DNA from 3 places in the Burkholderia sp. LMU1-1-1.1 genome. Region 3 is predicted to be linked to each of the others. Evidence: predicted binding sites of a transcription regulator. Region 3 holds the regulator's gene; each other region holds the start of a gene.
What was found. Region 3 encodes sigma-54, which starts transcription at its own class of promoters, with help from an activator protein. Its sites were predicted from a motif close to TGGCANGNAANCTGCTTT; they were not measured.

Region 1 (6,763 bases), 140 kb from region 3:
GGCGCCGGCTTTTACCTCGACGCCGTCTGCGCCGAGGTGTTGCTGGTGTCGCGCGCCGACCGCCGCCAATCGATCGGCCGCCCGCGCATCTATCTGGTCGTCGATTCGTTCAGCCGCCTGATCACCGGCGTCTACATCGGCCTGGGAACGGCCAGCTGGCCGCAGGCGATGCTGGCGCTGGCCAATTGCGGCGCCGACAAGCAGCGCTACAGCCAGCAGTTCGGCCGCCGCATCGAGGCGGCGCAGTGGCCGTGCCGCCACCTGCCCGAAACCCTGTTCGTCAACGCCGCGCTGACGGCCGGCCGCGATGGCGGCATGGACCCGGCCTTGCTCAACAACTTCAACCTGCGCTGCGTCGCCGTCGACGACGGCCCGGGCGACTGGAAGGCGGTGCTGGAAAAGCGTTTCCGCCTGTTGGCGCCGAACGAAGAGGGCGCGCCGTGCCGGCTCGACGGCGTGCTCGATCTGGAGCAGTTCACCCGCATCGTCGTCGACTGCATCCTCTATTACAACAACCGCCACCCGCTGCGCCACGCCGGCAACGCCACCCCGCGCCAGTTGTGGGACTGGGGCGTGGCCCATCGCGGCGGCAGCCTGAAAACCTATCCCGAACACCTGATCCGCTGCAGCCTGATGCCGGTGGCGTCGGCGCAGGTCGGCGCCGACGGCATCCGCCTGTTCGAAAGTACTTACACCTGCGCGCGCGCCATCAACGAACGCTGGTTCGACCGCGCGCGCCTGCGTGGACACTGGAGCGTCAAGGTCGCCTACGACCCGTCCAACCTGGACATGATCTACCTGCTCGACCCGGCCGCGCCGATGCAGTTCCACGCCTGCCACCTGGACGACGCCTGCGCCGTCCAGCGCCACCTGTCGGCCGAGGAAATCGCCCGCCTGCCGCGCGAGGCGGCGCCGGCATCGCCGGTACGCGGCGGCGCGCCCGCCATGGTCAGCTTCGCGGGCTGATTTTCCGCGCAGTCCCCGGCGGCGCGGTCCAGCGTCGTGCATCCTCCAATTTCCCGTTTCGGTGCCTGCCACTTGCTGGTGCGCGGCGCCGCCGCGCACCGCCGGCGGCCCGCCTCGTGCCCGCGCGGACGCCGCGCCGCGCCGCGAATAAAGTGCGTTCCGCGCAAATAAAGTTTGTCGCCGGCAGCTCTCGCCGGGGTGTCCGCGCAGCGCCGCCGGCACCCATGTAAAAACATTGTTCGATGGCGCGAGCCCTTGTGCCGCAAGGGTTTCTTGCGTCATGAAGCATGTTTGTTTTGGTTGCCCAGCGTGGCACGCACCTTGCTAGATTGGAACTATGGGTAAGCAAGCCACCCAAGTTATTTCAGGCAGACTGGTGAGGAAACCGATGGATAGCAAAACAGTAAAACCGTTTAAACCGTTTAGTTCGTTTACCCGCAGGGACTTTCTGTACCGGGCCGCCGCCGTCGGCGGCACCGGATTGCTGTTAAATACCATGAACGCCTGGGGCATGGGCATCGGTTCGACGGCCTCCGCGCCGCCCGCGCTGAGCGGCAGCGGCAAGGGCAAGAAGGTGGTGATCCTCGGCGCCGGCCTGGCCGGACTGACCGCCGCCTTCGAACTGGGCAAGCTTGGTTACCAGTGCCAGATCCTCGAGGCGCGCGCCTTCGCCGGCGGCCGTTGCCAGACCGCCCGCAAGGGCTTCAGCCTGACCGAGTTGGGCGGCGATAAACAGACCTGCGCCTTCGACGAGGGCCAGTACATCAACCACGGCCCTTGGCGCATTCCGCTGCACCACCAGTCGACCCTGCACTACACGCGCCTGTTCGAGGTGCCGCTGGAGGTGATGGTCAACGAGAACGACCACTCCTATGTGTACTCCGAAAACGCCGGTCCCTTCGCCGGCAAGCGCCTGCGCATCAAGGAGATCAAGGCCGACATGCGCGGCCACGTCGACGAGATGCTGGCCAAGTCGATCAAGAACAACCAGCTCGACGCCGAGCTGACGGCCGACGACAAGCGCCTGCTGCTCGACTACCTTGCGCACGAGGGCCAGCTGGCCGGCGCCGACCTGAAATACAAGGGCCGCACCGGCCGCGGTTTCGCCGTCTATCCGGGCGCCGGCATGGAGCCGGGACCGGGCAAGCAGTCCGACCCGCTGGGGTTCAAGGACCTGCTGGCGTCCAAGCTGGGCAACGTCTACAGCGCCGTGCAGGACTTCCCGATGCAGGCGACCATGTTCCAGCCGGTCGGCGGCATGGACGCGATCCCGAAGGCGTTCGAAAAACGCGTCGGCAAGACGATACGCTACCGCGCCGAGGTGCAGACCATCCGCCAGAACGACAAGGGCGTCACCATCACCTTCAAGGACACGGCCACCGGTAAGGCCTCCAGCGTGACGGCCGACTACTGCCTGTGCACCATCCCGCTGTCGGTGCTGCGCCAGATCGACACCGATTTCTCCGACGGCTTCAAGAAGGCCGTCGCCACGGTGGCCTACGCGCCGGTCGGCAAGATCGGCCTGCAGATGAAGCGCCGCTTCTGGGAAGAGGATGACAACATCTACGGCGGCCACGTGCTCACCGACCTCAAAGGCATCAACACCATCTCGATGCCGTCGTACGGCTGGCAGAAGAAGAAGGGCGTGCTGCTCGGCTACTACCAGTACCAGACGGCCGCCATCGAGGTCAGCGCGCTGACGCCGACCGAGCGCGCCGAATTCGCCGTCGCCGCCGGCCAGAAGATCTTCCCGCAGTACCGCGACGAATACGAGAACGCGTTCTCGGTGGCGTGGCACCGCGTGCAGTACAACCTGGGCGGCTGGGCCGAGTGGACCGAGAAGACCCGCGCCGCCGCCTATCCGACCCTGCTCGAAGGGGAGGGCAGGATCATGCTCGCCGGCGAGCACCTGAGCTACCTGACCGGCTGGCAGGCCGGCGCCATCGAATCGGCCTGGCAGCAGATCGCCAAGATCCACGCGAGGGCCAGCGCATGAGGGACACGTTATTGAAGGCCGCGATGGTGATCGTGGCGGGCTTCGCGGCCGCCGCCAGCGCGCCGTCGCGGGCGCAAACCACCGCGCCGGACGGCAAGGCGCTGTTCCTGAAAAACTGCGCGGCCTGCCACCAGGCCAACGGCAAGGGCATACCGGGCGCGTTCCCGGCGCTGGCCGGCAACAAGTTCGTCACCGGCGACCGCACCGAGGTGGCCACGGTGCTGCTCAAGGGGCGCGGCGGCATGCCCGACTTCAGCGAGAACATCAGCGACGCCGACATGGCCGCCATCCTGACCTATGTGCGCGCCAGCTGGGGCAACAAGGCCGACGCGCTGACCGAGGCCGAGGTGCTCAAGCTGCGCGATGCGCTGGGCGTGGCCCATTTCGGCGCCGCCGAAATGTCGAACAAACACTGATTACAACCAAAGGAAGACGAGACCATGACTAAAGCATTGACCCGAGCACTGACCGCGTTGTTGATCCCCGCCGCCCTCGGCCTGTTGTCGGCATCGCCGGCGATGGCCGCGGCCAAGGCGCCGAAGGTGGAGGAGAAGGCCGATATCGTGCGCCACAAGATTCCGGGTTCGGATTTCCCGATCGCGCTGGCCGTGACGATACCGTCCACCGCCACCATCCACTTCATCAGCGGCCAGGTGCCGGCAGTGATCGACAAGGCCGCCCCGCCGGACTCGCTGGCCGCCTTCGGCGACACCAAGGCGCAGTCCGAGACGGTGCTCAAGAAGATCAAGGAGATCCTCGAGGGCATGAAGCTGGAGATGTCGGACGTCGTCAAGATGACCGTCTACCTGGTCGGCGATCCTGCCAAGGGCGGCAAGGGCGACACCAAGGGCTTCATGGAGGCCTACACCCAGTACTTCGGCGGCGCCCAGCCCAACCTGCCGGCACGCGCCGTGGTGCAGGTGGCCGGCTTGAGCAACCCGGGCTGGCTGGTCGAGATCGAGGTGGTCGCCGCCAAAAAATAAGCGCGATCGGATGTAGATGCGGGTTTCAGGTTCGGGTTCAGGTCTTACTTTTCTTATTATTCAACTGGGGATTTAAATATGCATAAGGCCACACTCAAGATCGGCGTCGCAGCCGTTTTGTCCACCCTGGCGTTCGGCACCGCGTACGCCGCCAACCCGGCCGACGCCGACGCCGCCGAAGCGGTCGCCGCGCCGGCCGACGCCGCGTCGGCCGGGTCGGTGATCGTCACCGGCACCCGCTCGAGCGGCATGAAGGCCGAGAACAGCGCCTCGCCGATCCAGGTGCTCGACTCGGCCTCGCTGATGCGCACCGGCCAGCCGGACCTGATCCAGGCGCTGGCCCAGAACCTGCCGTCGTTCACCGCGCAGGCCTTCGGCGGCGACACCGCCAACCTGACCCTGTCGGCCCGCCTGCGCGGCCTGAGCCCGAACAACACGCTGGTGCTGATCAACGGCAAGCGCCGCCACGGCACCGCCAACCTGGCCGTGCTGGGCGGCCCGTACCAGGGCGGCGCGGCGGCCGACCTGAACTTCATCCCGGTGTCGGCGATCGACCATATCGAGGTGCTGCAGGACGGCGCGGCCGCCCAATACGGCTCCGACGCCATCGCCGGCGTGATCAACATCATCCTGAAATCGAACGACCATGGCGGCACCGCCTCGGCCACCGGCGGCGGCTACTGGGACGGCGGCGGCAAGACCGTCGGCGGCTCGGCCAACGTCGGCTTCGAACCGTTCAAGGACGCCTTCCTGAGCGTGACGGCCGAATCGAAATACCACGACTACAGCGACCGTGGCGGCATCGACCCGCGCCTGCTCGACGCCGGCAACATCGCCGCCGCGCCGGGCATGACCTCGATCCCCGGCTACCCGTACCTGAACAAGATCCAGGGCGACGCCCAGTACCACCTGCAGGTGTTGGCGGCCAACTTCGGCTGGGACGTCACCAAGGACGTCCAGATCTACAGCATCGCCACCTACGGCGAGAAGGTCGCGCGCGCCTACGAGAACTACCGCCTGCCGACCCGCATTCCGAAGATGTACCCGCAGGGCTTCTCGCCGAAAGAGAAGATCAACCAGAAGGACTTCGGCTGGACCGGCGGCGTCAAGGGCAAGCTGGCCGAGTGGAACCTGGACCTGAGCACCACCTACGGGCGCGACAAGTCCGAGATCGGCGTCGAGGATTCGGCCAACGCCTCGCTGTTCAACGACACCGGCTACTCGCCGACCACGTTCAAGGCCGGCGCCTTCATCGCCAGCCAGCTCACCACCACGCTCGAGTCGAGCCGCGAATTCGACGTCGGCTGGAGCAAGCCGCTCACCTTCGCCGCCGGCGTCGAGCACCGCATCGACAAGTACGAGATCCAGGCCGGCGACGCCGCCTCGCGCTACAAGGAGGGCTCGCAGTCGTATCCAGGCTTCTCGCTGACCGACGCCGGCCGCCACCGCCGCACCAACAAGGCCGCCTATATCGACATCGCCGGCAATCCGATCAAGGACCTGACGGTCGACCTGGCGGGGCGCTACGAGCACTTCTCCGACTTCGGCAGCGCCAGGGTCGGCAAGCTGACCTCGCGCTATGACCTGACGCCGGCGGCGGCCGTGCGCGGCACCTTCAGTAACGGCTTCCGCGCGCCGACCTTGGCCGAATCGTACTACTCGGCCACCAACGTCGGCCCGACCAGCGCCTTCGTGCAGCTGGCGCCCAACTCGCCGGGCGCGCGACTGGTCGGCGTCGACGGCCTCAAACCGGAGGCGTCCACCAACCTCAGTCTGGGCATGGTGCTCAACCCGGCCAGCAATCTGAATATCACGTTCGACGTCTACCAGATCAAGATCCGCGACCGCATCGTCGGTTCGGGCGCCTTGTACGGTTCCGGCGGCGCGGTCAACTCGCCGGCCGTCACGGCGGCGATCCTGGCCAACGGCAATGTCCTGGATAGCACCGTCAGCCAGACCGGCATCAACATCTTCTCGAACGCGGTCAACACCCGCAGCCGGGGACTGGAGTTCGTCACCACGTTGAACGAGAACTACGGCGCCTACGGCCGTGTTGACTGGTCGATCGCGGCCAACTACAACAAGGTCGAGGTCACCAAGATCAACCAGGCGCCGACGCAGCTGCTGCCGCAAACGCTGCTCGACAAGACCGCCATCTCGAACCTGGAAACGGCCTCGCCGAAGATGCGCGTGAACCTGGGCGCGCTGTGGAAGATCGGCGACTGGACCATCAACCTGCGCGAGGCGATCTACGGCAAGTCGAACGACTACGGCAGCGAGGACGGTTCGGTCTATCACAAGACCGAGATCAAGGCCAAGGCGATCACCGATCTGGAGGTGGGATACAAGGTCAATCCGGCATGGTCGGTGGCGGTGGGAGCCAACAATCTGTTCAACACCTACCCGAACGGCGTCAATCCGGCGCTGCTGGCCGACCAGCGCGCCGCGCTGGACAACGCGGCGGTGACGGTGCTGCCATCGTTCTCGCCGTTCGGCATCAACGGTGGTTACTACTACGTGCGGGCCAACTACAAGTGGTAAGACGTTGACGCGGTAACCCGCACCCCCGCCAGAGGGGTCGTACCCAACGGGGTACGACCCCGGTGGTGCGCGCCGTGCGGGTCTGGCTTTCGCATGTTGGTGTAGCATGACGGCTTCACACCACGGAGCGACGCATGTTGAAAACAATGGGCAGGACCCTGCTGGCCGCCGCCATCGCCGGCCACGCAGGCGGCGCCGCCGCCGCGCCGATGACCCTGCGGGACTACCTGGCGCTGACCGGCCCCGCCCCCAGCCTGCACGTGGCCTACGGCGCCGC
Region 2 (6,763 bases), on a different contig from region 3:
GCGGTCACGCAGGTGCTGCGCGACCTGCGCGACCCCGAGCGCGCGGCCGCCGCCGGCCTGACCGGCAAGGGCATGCTGGGCAATGGCGATCCCGCCAACGTGGTGTACAGCTTCACGTTGCTGGAAAAGGGCGCGGACAACAACCTGCTGCGCCTGCAGACCGACAACTACGACCAGCCGCTCGACATCAACGAGGGCGCCAAGCTCGATCTCGGTTCGACCGCCAAGCTGCGCACCCTGGTGACCTATCTGGACATCATCGACCAGCTCAACAAGAAGTACAAGGGCATGAACGCCGAAACGCTGACCATGATCCCGGTCGATCCGCAGGACAAGCTGTCGCTGTGGGCGATCGACTACCTGAAGTCGCATCCGGTCGGCAGCGCCGAGCGCGAGATCACGCCGATGCTGAACGCGGCCATGGAGCGCAAATACTCGGGCAATCCGGGCGAGGGCTTCTTCACCGGCGGCGGCCTGCATTACTTCGGCAACTTCTCGAAGGAAGACAACGGCAAGATCCTCACCGTCACCGAGGCGCTGCGCCGCTCGACCAACCTGGTGTTCGTGCGCCTGATGCGCGACGTCGCCAAGTTCTACATGTTCCAGACGCCGGGCTCGTCGGCCTCGCTGCTGGCCGACGCCGACGATCCGCGCCGCGCCGTCTACCTGGCGCGCTTCGCCGACAAGGAAGGCAAGGAGTTCCTGAACCGCTTCTACGCCAAGTACAAGGGCAAGCCGGCGGCCGATCTGGACAAGATCCTGCTGGCCAACATCCGCAGCACGCCGACGCGGCTGGCGGTGATCCACCGCACCGTGTATCCGACCGCGAGTGTCAAACAGTTCGGCGACTTCCTGCACGAGTACCTGCCGTCGCAGAACGAGGTGTCGGACGAGCGCGTCGAGAAGCTGTACGATCAGTACGCGATCGACAAGTGGTCGCTGCCGGACCGCGGCTACCTGGCCAGCATCCACCCGCTGGAGCTGTGGATGGCGGCGTACATGCGCGTGCATCCGAAGGCGACCCTGTCGCAGATGACGGCGGCCAGCGAGAAGGAACGCCAGGAAGTCTATTCGTGGCTGTTCAAGACGCACCGCAAGCACGCGCAGGACCGCCGCATCGCCGGCCTGATCGAGGTCGAAGGCTTCATGGAGATCCACAAGCAGTGGAAGAAGATGGGCTATCCGTTCGAATCGCTGGTGCCGTCGTACGCGACGACCCTGGGCGCGTCGGCCGACCGTCCGGCGGCGCTGGCGGAGATGATGGGGATTATCGTCAACGGCGGCGTGCGCAAGAGCAGCCAGCGGATCTCGTCGCTGCACTTCGCCAAGGGCACGCCGTATGAGACGGTGGTGAGCAAGGCCAAGCCGACGACCAACGAGCAGGTGCTGTCGCCGGAGGTGGCGCGCGTGGTGGCCGACGCCATCCGTGGCGTGGTGTCGGACGGTACGGCCAAGCGCGCGCGCATGGCGTTCGTGCAGTCGGACGGCACGGTGCTGCCGGTGGGCGGCAAGACAGGTACCGGCGACCAGCGCTTCGACGTGTATGGCGGCGGCGGACGGTTGATCGAATCGCGTTATGTGAACCGGTCGGCGACGTTCGTGTTCAATATCGGCGAGCGCTTCTTCGGCAGCATGACGGCGTATGTGCACGGGCCGGAATCGAAGAACTACGACTTCACCAGCGCGTTGCCGGTGCAGTTGCTGGTGGTGCTGGCGCCGAGTCTGATGCCGTTGATCGAACCGAATCCGGTGGCGAAGCCGGGGACGGTGCCGCCGCCGGTGGTGGTGAAGACCGGTGGCGTGCCCGAAACTGCGGCGGCGCGACCGTTGCAAGCCTGCGGCGGTTGATTTTCACCCGCACGGCGATCCGCAGGGGTCGTACCCGGCAGGGTACGACCCCGGTTGGCCTTACGGGTTAAGGCGCCGATCGATCCACTAGCGTCCGTATTCCCCTTGCATAATTGCTCATTTGTTGGCATGGTATCAGCCCATGAAACCAATGCGCCACCACATGTCCAAAATCCTCAAGTTCACGCAATTCTCGGTGCGGGACTTGTTCGTCGCCTCGGCCCCCACCATCGCGCTGATCGTCGGCGTCTGCCTGCTGGCCTACTGGCTGGTCGATCCCGCCCCGCCGCGCAGCGTGCGCCTGGCCACCGGCCAGGAAAATAGCGCCTACGAGGAATTCGGCAAGAAATACGCCGCCGCCCTCGCCAAGCACGGCGTCAAGGTCACGCTGGTCCCCTCGGCCGGCTCCGGCGAAAACCTGCGCCGCCTGCGCGCCGGCGAGGTCGACATCGCCTTCGTCCAAAGCGGCTCCACCAACGAGGAAGTGGCCGAGCGCGAAGGCCTGTCGTCGCTGGGCAGCCTGTTCGTCGAACCGCTGTGGCTGTTCCTGCGCGAGACCAAGGGCCAGCCGCCGATCACCCAGCTCAGTCAACTAAAAGGCAAGAAGATCAACTTCGGTCCCAAAGGCGCGGGCGCGCCGCGCCTGTTCCGCCAGGTGCTGTCGCTCAACGGCCTGGAGAAGGAAGACGTCGAACGCTACTCCCTGGCCAACACGCCGGCCACGGTGGAACTGCTCGAAGGCCGCATCGACGGCCTGGTGTTCACCTCGGCGCCGGAAGCGCCGCTGATCCAGATGCTGCTGCAAACGCCGGGCATCAAGCTGTTCAACTTCAGCCAGGCCGAGGCTTACGCGCGCAAGCTGCCGTTCCTCACGCACGTGGTGCTGCCGCAAGGGATCGTCGATCTGGGGCGCGATATTCCGGCGGAGGATTACAACCTCATCGCGCCGACCGCCACCCTGGTGGCGCGCGACGACCTGCATCCGGCGCTGGTCGATTTGTTCGTGCAGGCGGCCAGCGGCATCCACAACGGCGCCGGCTGGTTCCAGCAGCAGGGGCAGTTCCCGTCCGCCAAGTACACCGAGATCCCGGTCGACGCGGAGGCGGCCAAGTTCTACAAGAACGGCCCGCCGCTGCTGCAGCGTTATATGACGTTCTGGCTGGCCAACTTCTTCGACCGCATGTGGGTGGTGGTGCTGGCGCTGAGCGCCTTGATTATTCCGTTGTCGCGGATTATTCCGCCGCTGTACGTGTGGCGCATCCGTTCGCGCGTGTACCGCTGGTACGGGCAATTGCGCACGGTGGAGCAGCAGGTCGAGAGCGCGCCGGAGGCGACGCGCATGCAGGTGTACGAGGCGCAGCTCAAGCGGCTCGACGAGATCGAGGAGCTGGTCAACCAGATCTCGATTCCGCTGTCGTTCGCCGATGGCTTGTACGGCTTGCGCAGCCACATCCAGTTCGTGCGCAAGCGGATACAGTTTTTGATGGGGGAGGGCGCGCCGGCGGCGACGCAGGCGGTGCCCGTTTAACCCGTCTTAAAAGTCACGCGCCGGTCCACGGCAGGCCTGCCTTGCACCAGCCGCCGATATTCCTGCGGTGGTGGTGCTCGTCCTTGTCGCCCTCGAAGCCTTCAAGGATGTCGTAGCAATGCTGGTAGCCGTGCTCGGTGGCCAGCTTGGCCGCACCACGCGAGCGCACGCCCGAGCGGCACAGGAACAACAACACCTGATCCTTGCGCGCCACCGAGTTCAATTGCTCGATGAATTCATGATTGGCGATGCCGCCGGGATAAATGCTCCACTGGACCGCACCATGTTGGGCTTCCGGAATGGCCACCCGGCCGACCCAGTCGCGCTCGGCATTGGTGCGCACGTCGACCAGCTTGACGGCGTTGTCGGCGCTGATCAGTTCATACGCCTCCTGCGGCGTGACCGCGCCGGCATAGGGCCAGTCCTTGCTGCGCCCACGGGCCACGGCCAGGATCTCGTCTATTTTACTCATGGGATGTCCCTCCAAATAAGATTGAGTTTATTATAGGCGTCCTGTGCACGTCGGAGACAATGGCGCACCAAAGCCGTGCAATTTTCCGCGATAAATGAAAATTGCACGATAACGGTGCGGTTTGAAAAATTCGCACCAAGTTGGTGCCGCATTGATCCGTTGTAAATAGTGGCATTTTGGTGCTCCGCCCGGTTTTAGTCTCTTTTGTCGGCGAGTTCCAAGACGCTATGAACATATCGTTATGAGTTTCAGGCTGGCATAGATACTGCTTATATAGAGCGCACCAGTTATACACATTCCTTTAGGAGATACGCATGGCAATGACAGCCGCAGAAGTCTTGAAAATGGTCCAGGAAAACGAAGTCAAATTCGTTGATTTCCGTTTCGCCGATACCCGTGGTAAAGAACAGCACGTCACCGTGCCTGTGTCGCACTTCGACATCGACAAGTTCGAATCGGGTCACGCATTCGACGGTTCCTCGATCGCCGGCTGGAAGGGCATTGAAGCATCGGACATGATTCTGCTGCCAGATCCAAACACCGCGAACATCGATCCGTTCATGGAAGAGACCACGCTGTTCATGCAGTGCGACGTTATCGAACCGTCGGACGGCAAGGGCTACGACCGCGACCCGCGCTCGATCGCCAAGCGCGCTGAAGCCTACCTGAAATCGTCGGGCATGGGCGACACCGCCTACTTCGGTCCGGAACCAGAATTCTTCATCTTCGACAGCGTGCGCTGGAAGATCGACATGTCCGGCTGCTTCGTCAAGATCGATTCCGACGAAGCGTCGTGGTCGACCGACAAGGAAATCGAAGGCGGCAACAGCGGCCACCGTCCGACCGTCAAGGGCGGCTACTTCCCGGTCCCACCAGTGGACAGCTTCCAGGACATGCGTTCGGAAATGTGCCTGATCCTCGAATCGCTGGGCATCCCGGTCGAAGTGCACCACCACGAAGTGGCCGGCGCCGGCCAGAACGAAATCGGCACCAAGTTCTCGACCCTGGTCGAGCGCGCCGACTGGACCCAGAACCTGAAATACGTGGTCTGGAACGTGGCCCACAGCTACGGCAAAACCGCCACCTTCATGCCGAAACCTATCGTTGGCGACAACGGTTCGGGCATGCACGTGCACCAGTCGATCTGGAAGGACGGCGTCAACCTGTTCGCCGGCGACGGCTATGCCGGCCTGTCGGAAACCGCGCTGTACTACATCGGCGGCATCATCAAGCACGCCAAGGCGCTGAACGCGATCACCAACCCGGGCACCAACTCGTACAAGCGTCTGGTTCCAGGCTTCGAAGCGCCGGTCAAACTGGCGTACTCGGCCCGTAACCGTTCGGCTTCGATCCGTATTCCACACGTGGCCAATCCAAAAGGCCGCCGTATCGAAACCCGTTTCCCTGATCCACTGGCAAACGTGTACCTGTGCTTCGCCGCGCTGCTGATGGCCGGTCTGGACGGTATCGCCAACAAGATCCATCCGGGCGAGGCCGCATCGAAAGATCTGTACCACCTGCCGCCGGAAGAAGACGCGCTGATCCCGACCGTGTGCTCGTCGCTGGAAGAGGCATTGGACAACCTGAACAAAGACCGCGAGTTCCTGACCCGTGGCGGCGTGTTCAGCGATTCGATGATCGACGCGTACATCGAACTGAAAATGCAGGACGTCCAACGCATGCGCATGACGACCCACCCGGCCGAGTTCGACATGTACTACTCGCTGTAATTGCAACGCATCGGCCTGCCGATGCTGCAGTGAAGCAAAATCGGTGAAGCAAAAAACGCGGGGGGAGCCATGGCTTTCCCCGCGTTTTTGTTTGGATGTTGTATATTCAGGATGGAGCTTTCCACCCATGGATTACGGATGACAATGAGTTTCAAAAGATGCGGTTTCGCCAATGTTGGCGCCATGTTTGCGTTGGCGCTGGCCGCCGGCGGCGCCGCGCGGGCGCAGGGCGTGATCTACAAATGCACGCCGCCCAACGGCAGCACCGAATACACCGACGTTTATCGCGGTAACTATTGCAAGGCGATGGACTTGCCGGGCCTGGCGATTCCGGCGCCGTCCCGGCGGCAGGGCGCGCCGGCGCGCGCGGCCCCGGCGACGCCGGCGGCGGCCGCCGCCACGCCGGGGGATTTCCCGCGCGTCGACAGCGCCGAGCAGCGCGCGCGCGACGCCGACCGCCGCGCGATACTGGAAGACGAGCTGAAAAACGAAACGCAGAAGCTGACCGAGTTGCGCAGGGAGTTCAACGGCGGCGAGCCGGAACGGCGCGGCGACGAACGCAACTACGCGAAATACCAGGAACGGGTGGCCGCGATGCGCGACAGCATCAGCCGCTCGGAAAAGAATGTCGAAGCCTTGAAACGTGAGATCGCGAATATCCGATGAGCATAGTAAGTAATATCGCCGCGCGCGCCGTGGCCGCCATGAACCGTCCTCCGGCGCTGGCCGGCCTCGAACTGCTGGCCTCGGCCGTGGTGCTGCTCGACGGCGAGGGCCACATCGCCTACGCCAACGCGGCCGCCGAGAACCTGCTGGAAAGTTCGTTGAAGGCGCTGTCGCGCCAGAAGCTGACAACGCAGTTCCTCAACCCCGAGGAGCTCGATCACATCTGCGCCCAGGCGCGCGAGCACAAGTTCTCCGACCTGCGCCAGGATTTGACGCTGGAGCGGGCCGGACGCGATCCGCTGCACGTGCACAGCATCGTCTCGGCGCTCGACGATCCGGTCGACCACATCCTGATCGAATTGCGCGAGCACCTGCAGCACCTCAAGCTCGACCGCGAGGAGCGCATCCTCGACCAGAGCCAGGTCAACAAGGAATTGATCCGCAACCTGGCGCACGAGATCAAGAATCCGCTCGGCGGCATCCGTGGCGCCGCCCAGCTGCTGGAGATGGAACTGCCGG
Region 3 (6,763 bases):
ACAATGCGTCGAGCGCATCTTCGTCGACATCCTGCGCCAATGCGCGCCGCAGCAGCTGGCGGTGTACGCGCGCTACACCCGGCGCGGCGGACTCGACATCAATCCATGGCGCAGCAATTTCAGCACGGCACAGAAGCCGCCCAACCTGCGGGGCGCACGCCAATAGCAAAATCAGGCGTATGATGTGACCAATGATGCGACTTTCGTAAGAAATGAGCGCATCCGCCGAAAAACGCGAAAAATCGGAAAACCTTGCCGGTTTGCGGCGAAAAACCGGCGTTTTCACACTTTTTTGCGCATAAATAGCAAATGCTTTCTGCGGTGCATTTTCGATAACACCTTTGGCGGCCCGGCGCGCCGGCGGCCTGACATCAAAGCAACGCCTGCGCGAGCGAATTCATGTTACATGGCGCACAAACAAGCCTATAATTCGGCGGCACGCCTTGTGCGTCGTAACATTCTTATCGTCTTATGAATAACCTGAGCAAAATACTCTCACTCGAAAATGTCCTGCTTGACCTGGAAGTCTCCAGCAAGAAGCGGGCATTCGAGCAAGCCGGCCTGATCTTCGAAAACAACTGCGGTATCGCCCGCTCCACCGTCTCGGACAACCTGTTCGCGCGCGAGCGCCTCGGTTCCACCGGGCTCGGTCATGGCGTGGCCGTGCCGCACGGCCGCATCAAGGGCATGAAGAGCCTGAAATCGCCGCTGGCGGCCTTCGTCCGCCTGGCCGAGCCGATTCCGTTCGAGTCGCCCGACGGCAAGCCGGTCAACCTGCTGTTCTTCCTGTTGATCCCGGACCACGTCACCCAGCAGCACCTGGAGATCCTGTCCGAGATCGCCGAGATGTTCTCGGACGACGCCTTCCGCACCGCGCTGAGCACCGATCCGGACCCGAAATCGGTACACTCGCGCATCATCAACTGGATGCCGAGCCTGCAGGCGGCCGGCTAAAAAACCGCGTCGCGAGGTGGCCAATCAGTGGCTTGCAAGCATGAGGGGCGGGACAATAGGTTAAACTTAGGGCGCAGGCCCCGTTCAACCTTGAGATAAAGACGCCCCATGCTGCAAACGCCGCTGACGATACAAAGGCTTTACGACGACAATCGCGAGAGTTTGCAGCTCGGCTGGTTCGCCGGCTTTCCCGGCGGCGAGCGCCTCATCTCCGGCGACGTGGCCTCCGCCGCCGACCAGGTCGGCCACCTGAACACCATCCACCCCGGCCGCATCCAGGTCTTCGGGCACCAGGAAATCAATTACTACCAGCGCCTGAAGGCGCTCACGCGCGCCCACGTCATCGGCGAGCTGATCGCTGGCGGCCCGCCGGCGCTGATCATCGCCCAGGGCCTGGAAACGCCGCCCGACATCCTCGCCATCTGCGACGAAAAAAACATCCCGCTGTTCTCCACTCCGTTACCTGCCGCACAGGTGATCGACTTCCTGCGCGTGTATCTTTCCAAGAAGCTGGCGCAACGCATCATCATGCACGGCGTCTTCATGGACGTGCTCGGCGTGGGCGTGCTGATCACCGGCGACTCCGGCCTCGGCAAAAGCGAGCTGGGCCTGGAACTGATTTCGCGCTCGCACGGCCTGGTGGCCGACGACGCGGTGGAGTTTTCGCGCATCGCGCCGAACATGATCGAGGGCCGCTGCCCCGCCCTGCTGCAGAATCTGCTGGAAGTGCGCGGGCTGGGCCTGCTGGACATCAAGGCGATCTTCGGCGAGACGGCGGTGCGCCGCAAGATGCGCCTGAAACTGATCGTGCATCTGGTGCGGCGCGGCGCGCTGGAGGAGGAAGTGGAACGGCTGCCGTTCCAGTTCCCGACCGAGGACGTGCTGGGCCTGCCGATCCGCAAGGTCGTCATTCCCGTGGCGGCCGGCCGCAACATCGCGGTGCTGCTGGAGGCCGCCGTCCGCAACACGATACTGCAATTGCGCGGCATCGACACACTACAGGAGTTCATGGAGCGCCAGCGGCAAGCCATGAGCGGAGATTGACATGCGCATCGTCCTCATCACAGGCATATCCGGCTCCGGCAAATCGGTGGCCCTGAACGTGCTGGAAGACACCGGCCACTATTGCGTCGACAACCTGCCGCCGGCGTTGCTGTCGAACCTGGTTTCGACCTTGGCCGAGGAAGGCTTGCAGGCGCTGGCGGTGGCCGTCGACGCCCGCAGCGCCGAATCGCTGGCCTCGCTGCCGGCCGACGTCAAGCGGCTGCGCGAAGAGGGGCACGACGTCAAGGTCATGTTCCTCACCGCTAACACGCACTCGCTGGTGGCGCGCTTCTCGGAGACGCGCCGCAGCCACCCGCTGTCGCACGAGTTGCGTCCGGGGCAGAATCCGGCCGCGCGCCGCACCTTGATCGAATGCATCATGGAAGAGCGCGAGCGGCTGTCGGCCATCGAACAGCTGGGCCACGTGGTCGACACGTCGGAACTGAGCGCCAACAAGCTGCGCGCCTGGGTCAAGGATCTGGTCGCCAGCGAGGGGGCGCCGCTGACCTTGTTCTTCGAATCGTTCGCCTTCAAGCTGGGCGTGCCGATGGACGCGGACTTCGTGTTCGACGTGCGCGCGCTGCCGAATCCGTATTACGATTTGACGTTGCGGCCGCTGACCGGGCGCGACGCGCCGGTGATCGATTTCCTCGACGCGCAGCCGAGCGCCATCGAGATGATGGGCGATATCCGTGCCTTCATCGAGAAATGGCTGCCGTTCTTCAAGACCGATAACCGCAGTTATTTGACGGTGGCGCTGGGGTGCACCGGCGGACAACACCGGTCGGTGTATATGGCGGAAAAGTTAGCCGCGTATTTCCATCCGAACGAGCGGGTGGTGTTACGGCACAGGGAGCAGTAGCCAAGAACGTCCGCCGACCACGGAGATGTTTTTTTTCGGCGCGGGCCGCAAAACCGTTGCCGGTTTGCGGTCAAAGATGCCGCAGCGGGTGGGCGTATTCCGGCCACACGGGCTCGAACAGGCGCCGCACCATTTCCTCGGTCACCTGCTCCAACGACGGCGGATTCCATTTCGGCGCACCGTCCTTGTCGATGACGAGCGCGCGCACGCCTTCGATGACCTCGCCGTGTTCAAACACACGCCTGACCAGCGCGCGCTCCATGCGCAGGCAGCCGCCCATGTCCAGCGCCGCCCCGCGCTCGATCAACTCGTGCGTCACGCTCATCATCAACGGCGACCGGCTCGCCATCGTCCGCACGGTGGCCCGCGCGAACGGGCTGGTATCCGACTCCAGCGAAGCGACAATGGCCGGCACCGACCCGGCGCCGAAGTGGCGGTCGATGGCCCCACGCTCCGCCTCCAGCTTGCCCACCCCGACCGCGTCCCTGAACGGCTCCGCAAAAGCCGCGATCGCCTCGACCAACTCCGCGCCGGGCGTCGACTCCAGGATCGCATACAGCAGCTCCAGCTCGTCCGCGGGCACATAATGATCGGCCAGGCCGGCATACAGCGCGTCGGCCGCGCCTATCGTCGCGCCGGTCACGCCGAGATAGCGGCCCAGGCCGCCCGGCGCGCGCGACAGGAAATAGCTGCCGCCGACATCCGGGAACAGGCCGATGTTCACCTCCGGCATCGCCATCTTGGTGCGCTCGGTGACGATGCGCACCCGGCCGTCCGGCCCGCTCTGCGCGATGCCCATGCCGCCGCCCATGACCACCCCATCCATCAGCGCGATGTAGGGCTTGGGGTAGCTGTGCACCAGATGGTTGAGCGAGTACTCCTCGGTGAAGAAATCCTCGATCGGCGCGCTGCCCGTTTGTGGCGTGGCGCGGCCGGCGTCGTAGAAGAAACGGATGTCGCCGCCGGCGCAGAAAGCCTTTTCGCTGCTGCCACGGATGACGACGGCGGCGACATCGGAGTCGTCGCGCCACGCCAGCAGCGCCGCCGTGATGGCGCGCAGCATCTCCAACGACAGCGAGTTCAACGCCCGGGGCCGGTCGAGGGTGATGAAGCCGGTGCCGTTGACGATGCTGGTGTGGACCCATTCACTCATGATGTCGCGACCCGTGATGAAAAACCTATTCTACCGCCACTTCCGCGCGCGCGGCGTCGCCGCCGAAACGGGATAAATTATTTTCATCGAATCGAGGTGGACATAAAACGCGGACACAAAAAAGGGCGCCCTTGCGCCCTTTGTTGGATGGTGCCGGAGGCCGTTGTTATAGGGCGGCGGCAGCGGGTTCGTAGCTATCCGGGAGATGCTTGATCGCATCGTGGCCGTGCTGCTGAACTTTGGATTTGTATTTCATGACCTGACGGTCGAGCTTGTCGACCAGGGTGTCGATCGCGGCGTACAGGTCTTGCGACAGGCTTTCCACGTACACGGTTTTACCCGACATGCGCAGATTGATTTCAGCCTTCTGGCGTTTGGATTTCTCTTTAAGGTTATCTACAGTCAGGATGACAGCAATATCAATAACTTGATCGAAGTGACGAGTGACACGTTCCAGTTTGCTCTGTACGTATTCGCGGATGGCCGCGGTCACTTCGAGATGATGTCCACTGATGGTCAGATTCATACACGCTCCTAAAGATAAATGTCGCTTACGGTCAGTGCCGCGCCCATTGCGGCCGGGCGCACAGTGACCAAGTAACTACAAAGACTTGCGGAGACTAACGGGAGGGATTTTCAACGCTTCGCGATATTTGGCAACAGTCCGTCGCGCAATCACCATGCCTTGTTCCCCCAGCATGTCCGCAATCTTACTGTCGGATAAAGGATTTTTAGGGTCTTCAGCTCCTGTCAATTGCACGATGAGTGCCCGTATCGCCGTCGAACTTGCTTCACCGCCCGCTTCGGTGGCGACGTGGCTACCAAAGAAATATTTCAACTCAAACATGCCGTGCGGCGTCAGCATGTACTTTTGAGTCGTCACCCGAGAAATAGTGCTCTCGTGTAAACCCAGTGTATCAGCAATTTCGCGAAGCACAAGGGGGCGCATGGCAACCGCGCCGTGCGAGAAAAAGTTCTTTTGCCTTTCTACTATCGCCTGCGCCACGCGCAGGATGGTGTCGAAGCGCTGGCGCATATTCTTGATCAGCCACTTGGCTTCCTGCAACTGGGCGCCCATCGCGCCCTCGCCCTTGCCCTGCTTGAGCAGGTTGGCGTACATGGCGTTGACCCGCAGGCGCGGCATGACGTCGTTGTTGAGGCTGACCTGCCAGCCGTTGCGCGCCTTCTTGACGATCACGTCCGGCACCACGTAGTCGGACACGTCCGAGGCGAAGGCCGAACCCGGATGCGGATTGCACAGGCGGATGACGGCCTGCGCCTCGCGCAAGTCCTCGTCGTCGCACACCAGCGCCTTTTTCAGCTTGTTGAAATCGCGCTGGGCGAACCAGGTCAGATGGTTCTCGACGATGGTCAGCGCCATGCGCCGCGTCACCAGCGCGATGCCCGGCAGGCGCTTGATCTGCAGCGCCAGGCATTCGGAGGCGTTGCGCGCGCCCACGCCCATCGGGTCGAAGCTTTGCAGCATCGACAAGGCGGTGCGCAGTTCGTCGATGTCGACTTCCAGTTCCTCCGGCAGGCGCGCGTGGATCTCCTCCAGCGGCTCCTCCAGGTAGCCGTTCTCGTCGAGCGCGTCGATGATCAGCTCGACCAGCGCGCGGTCGCGCGTCTCCAGCACGGTCACCCGCATCTGCTCCATCAGATGCTCGCGCAGCGTGCAGTGGTTGGCCTCCAGTTGGGGACGCGCGTCCTCGTCGTCGGGGGCCTTGCTGCGGCCGGCGTCGCTCCAGTCGACGTCGGCCTCGCTGCTGGTACTTTCGGTATCGGCGGCGGGGCCGTCGTAGGGGTCGGCGTCGGCGGCGGCCGGCGCGTCCTGCTGGCCCGGCGGGCCTTCGGGCGGCGCCTCGCCGGACGGCGCCTGCTGGCTGATGGCGCCGTCGGACAACAGCCGCAGCGATCGGTCGAGCGGGTCGTCCAGACGCTCGAGCAGGGGGTTGTCGGTGAGCAGTTGCTCGAGCTCCTGGTGCAGCTCCAGCGTGGACAGCTGCAGCAGACGGATCGACTGCTGCAGCTGGGGTGTCAGCGCGAGGTGCTGCGACGTGCGCAGTTGCAATGACTGTTTCATGGGGCCTATTTACATCCGGAAGTGTTCACCCAGGTACACGCGGCGGACCGACTCGTCGGCGATGATGTCGTCCGGCCGGCCTGAAGCCAGAACCGAGCCCTGGTTGATGATATATGCGCGGTCGCAAATGCCCAGCGTCTCGCGCACATTGTGATCGGTAATGAGGACGCCGATATTGCGTTCCTTGAGGAAGCGCACGATGCGCTGGATCTCAATGACGGCAATCGGGTCGACCCCGGCGAAAGGTTCGTCAAGCAGCACGAAGCGCGGGTTGGTGGCCAGCGCGCGGGCGATCTCCACGCGGCGGCGTTCGCCGCCGGACAGCGACAGCGCCTGGTTTTCGCGCAGCTTTTCGATTTGCAAATCGGCCAGCAGGGTATTGAGCCGTTCATCAATGGCAGCCTTGGATAAAGGCTTGCCGTCCACTTTCTGGATTTCGAGGACGGCGCGGATATTCTCTTCCACGGTCAGCTTGCGGAACACCGAAGCCTCCTGTGGCAGGTAGGACAGGCCGAGCGAGGCCCGGCGGTGGATCGGCAGCGAGGAGATGTCGACGCCGCTGATGTCGATGGTGCCGGCGTCCGACGGCACCAGGCCGACGATCATGTAGAACGAGGTGGTCTTGCCGGCGCCGTTGGGGCCGAGCAGGCCGACCACTTCGCCGCAT

Region 1: a site for sigma-54 is predicted at 1,277-1,294, ahead of MRBLMU1_RS32080 (flavin monoamine oxidase family protein). Genes of this name have one in related genera too.
Region 2: a site for sigma-54 is predicted at 4,103-4,120, ahead of glnA (type I glutamate--ammonia ligase). Genes of this name have one in related genera too.

What each region holds. Positions count from the first base shown of each region.
Region 1 is NZ_JBEGHG010000086.1:192,495-199,257, forward strand. It holds gene MRBLMU1_RS32075 (Mu transposase C-terminal domain-containing protein) at 1-966, shown strand, start outside; gene MRBLMU1_RS32080 (flavin monoamine oxidase family protein) at 1,355-2,962, shown strand; gene MRBLMU1_RS32085 (c-type cytochrome) at 2,959-3,378, shown strand; gene MRBLMU1_RS32090 (RidA family protein) at 3,403-3,945, shown strand; gene MRBLMU1_RS32095 (TonB-dependent receptor plug domain-containing protein) at 4,024-6,486, shown strand; gene MRBLMU1_RS32100 (alpha/beta hydrolase) at 6,621-6,763, shown strand, end outside.
Region 2 is NZ_JBEGHG010000012.1:383,414-390,176, forward strand. It holds gene MRBLMU1_RS13600 (transglycosylase domain-containing protein) at 1-1,848, shown strand, start outside; gene MRBLMU1_RS13605 (TAXI family TRAP transporter solute-binding subunit) at 2,012-3,376, shown strand; gene MRBLMU1_RS13610 (rhodanese-like domain-containing protein) at 3,390-3,848, opposite strand; gene glnA (type I glutamate--ammonia ligase) at 4,163-5,578, shown strand; gene MRBLMU1_RS13620 (DUF4124 domain-containing protein) at 5,717-6,244, shown strand; gene glnL (nitrogen regulation protein NR(II)) at 6,241-6,763, shown strand, end outside.
Region 3 is NZ_JBEGHG010000086.1:56,381-63,143, reverse strand. It holds gene queF (NADPH-dependent 7-cyano-7-deazaguanine reductase QueF) at 1-166, shown strand, start outside; gene MRBLMU1_RS31570 (PTS sugar transporter subunit IIA) at 472-954, shown strand; gene hprK (HPr(Ser) kinase/phosphatase) at 1,063-1,998, shown strand; gene rapZ (RNase adapter RapZ) at 2,000-2,860, shown strand; gene MRBLMU1_RS31555 (enoyl-CoA hydratase/isomerase family protein) at 2,931-4,013, opposite strand; gene hpf (ribosome hibernation-promoting factor, HPF/YfiA family) at 4,180-4,539, opposite strand; gene MRBLMU1_RS31545 (RNA polymerase factor sigma-54) at 4,615-6,096, opposite strand; gene lptB (LPS export ABC transporter ATP-binding protein) at 6,106-6,763, opposite strand, start outside.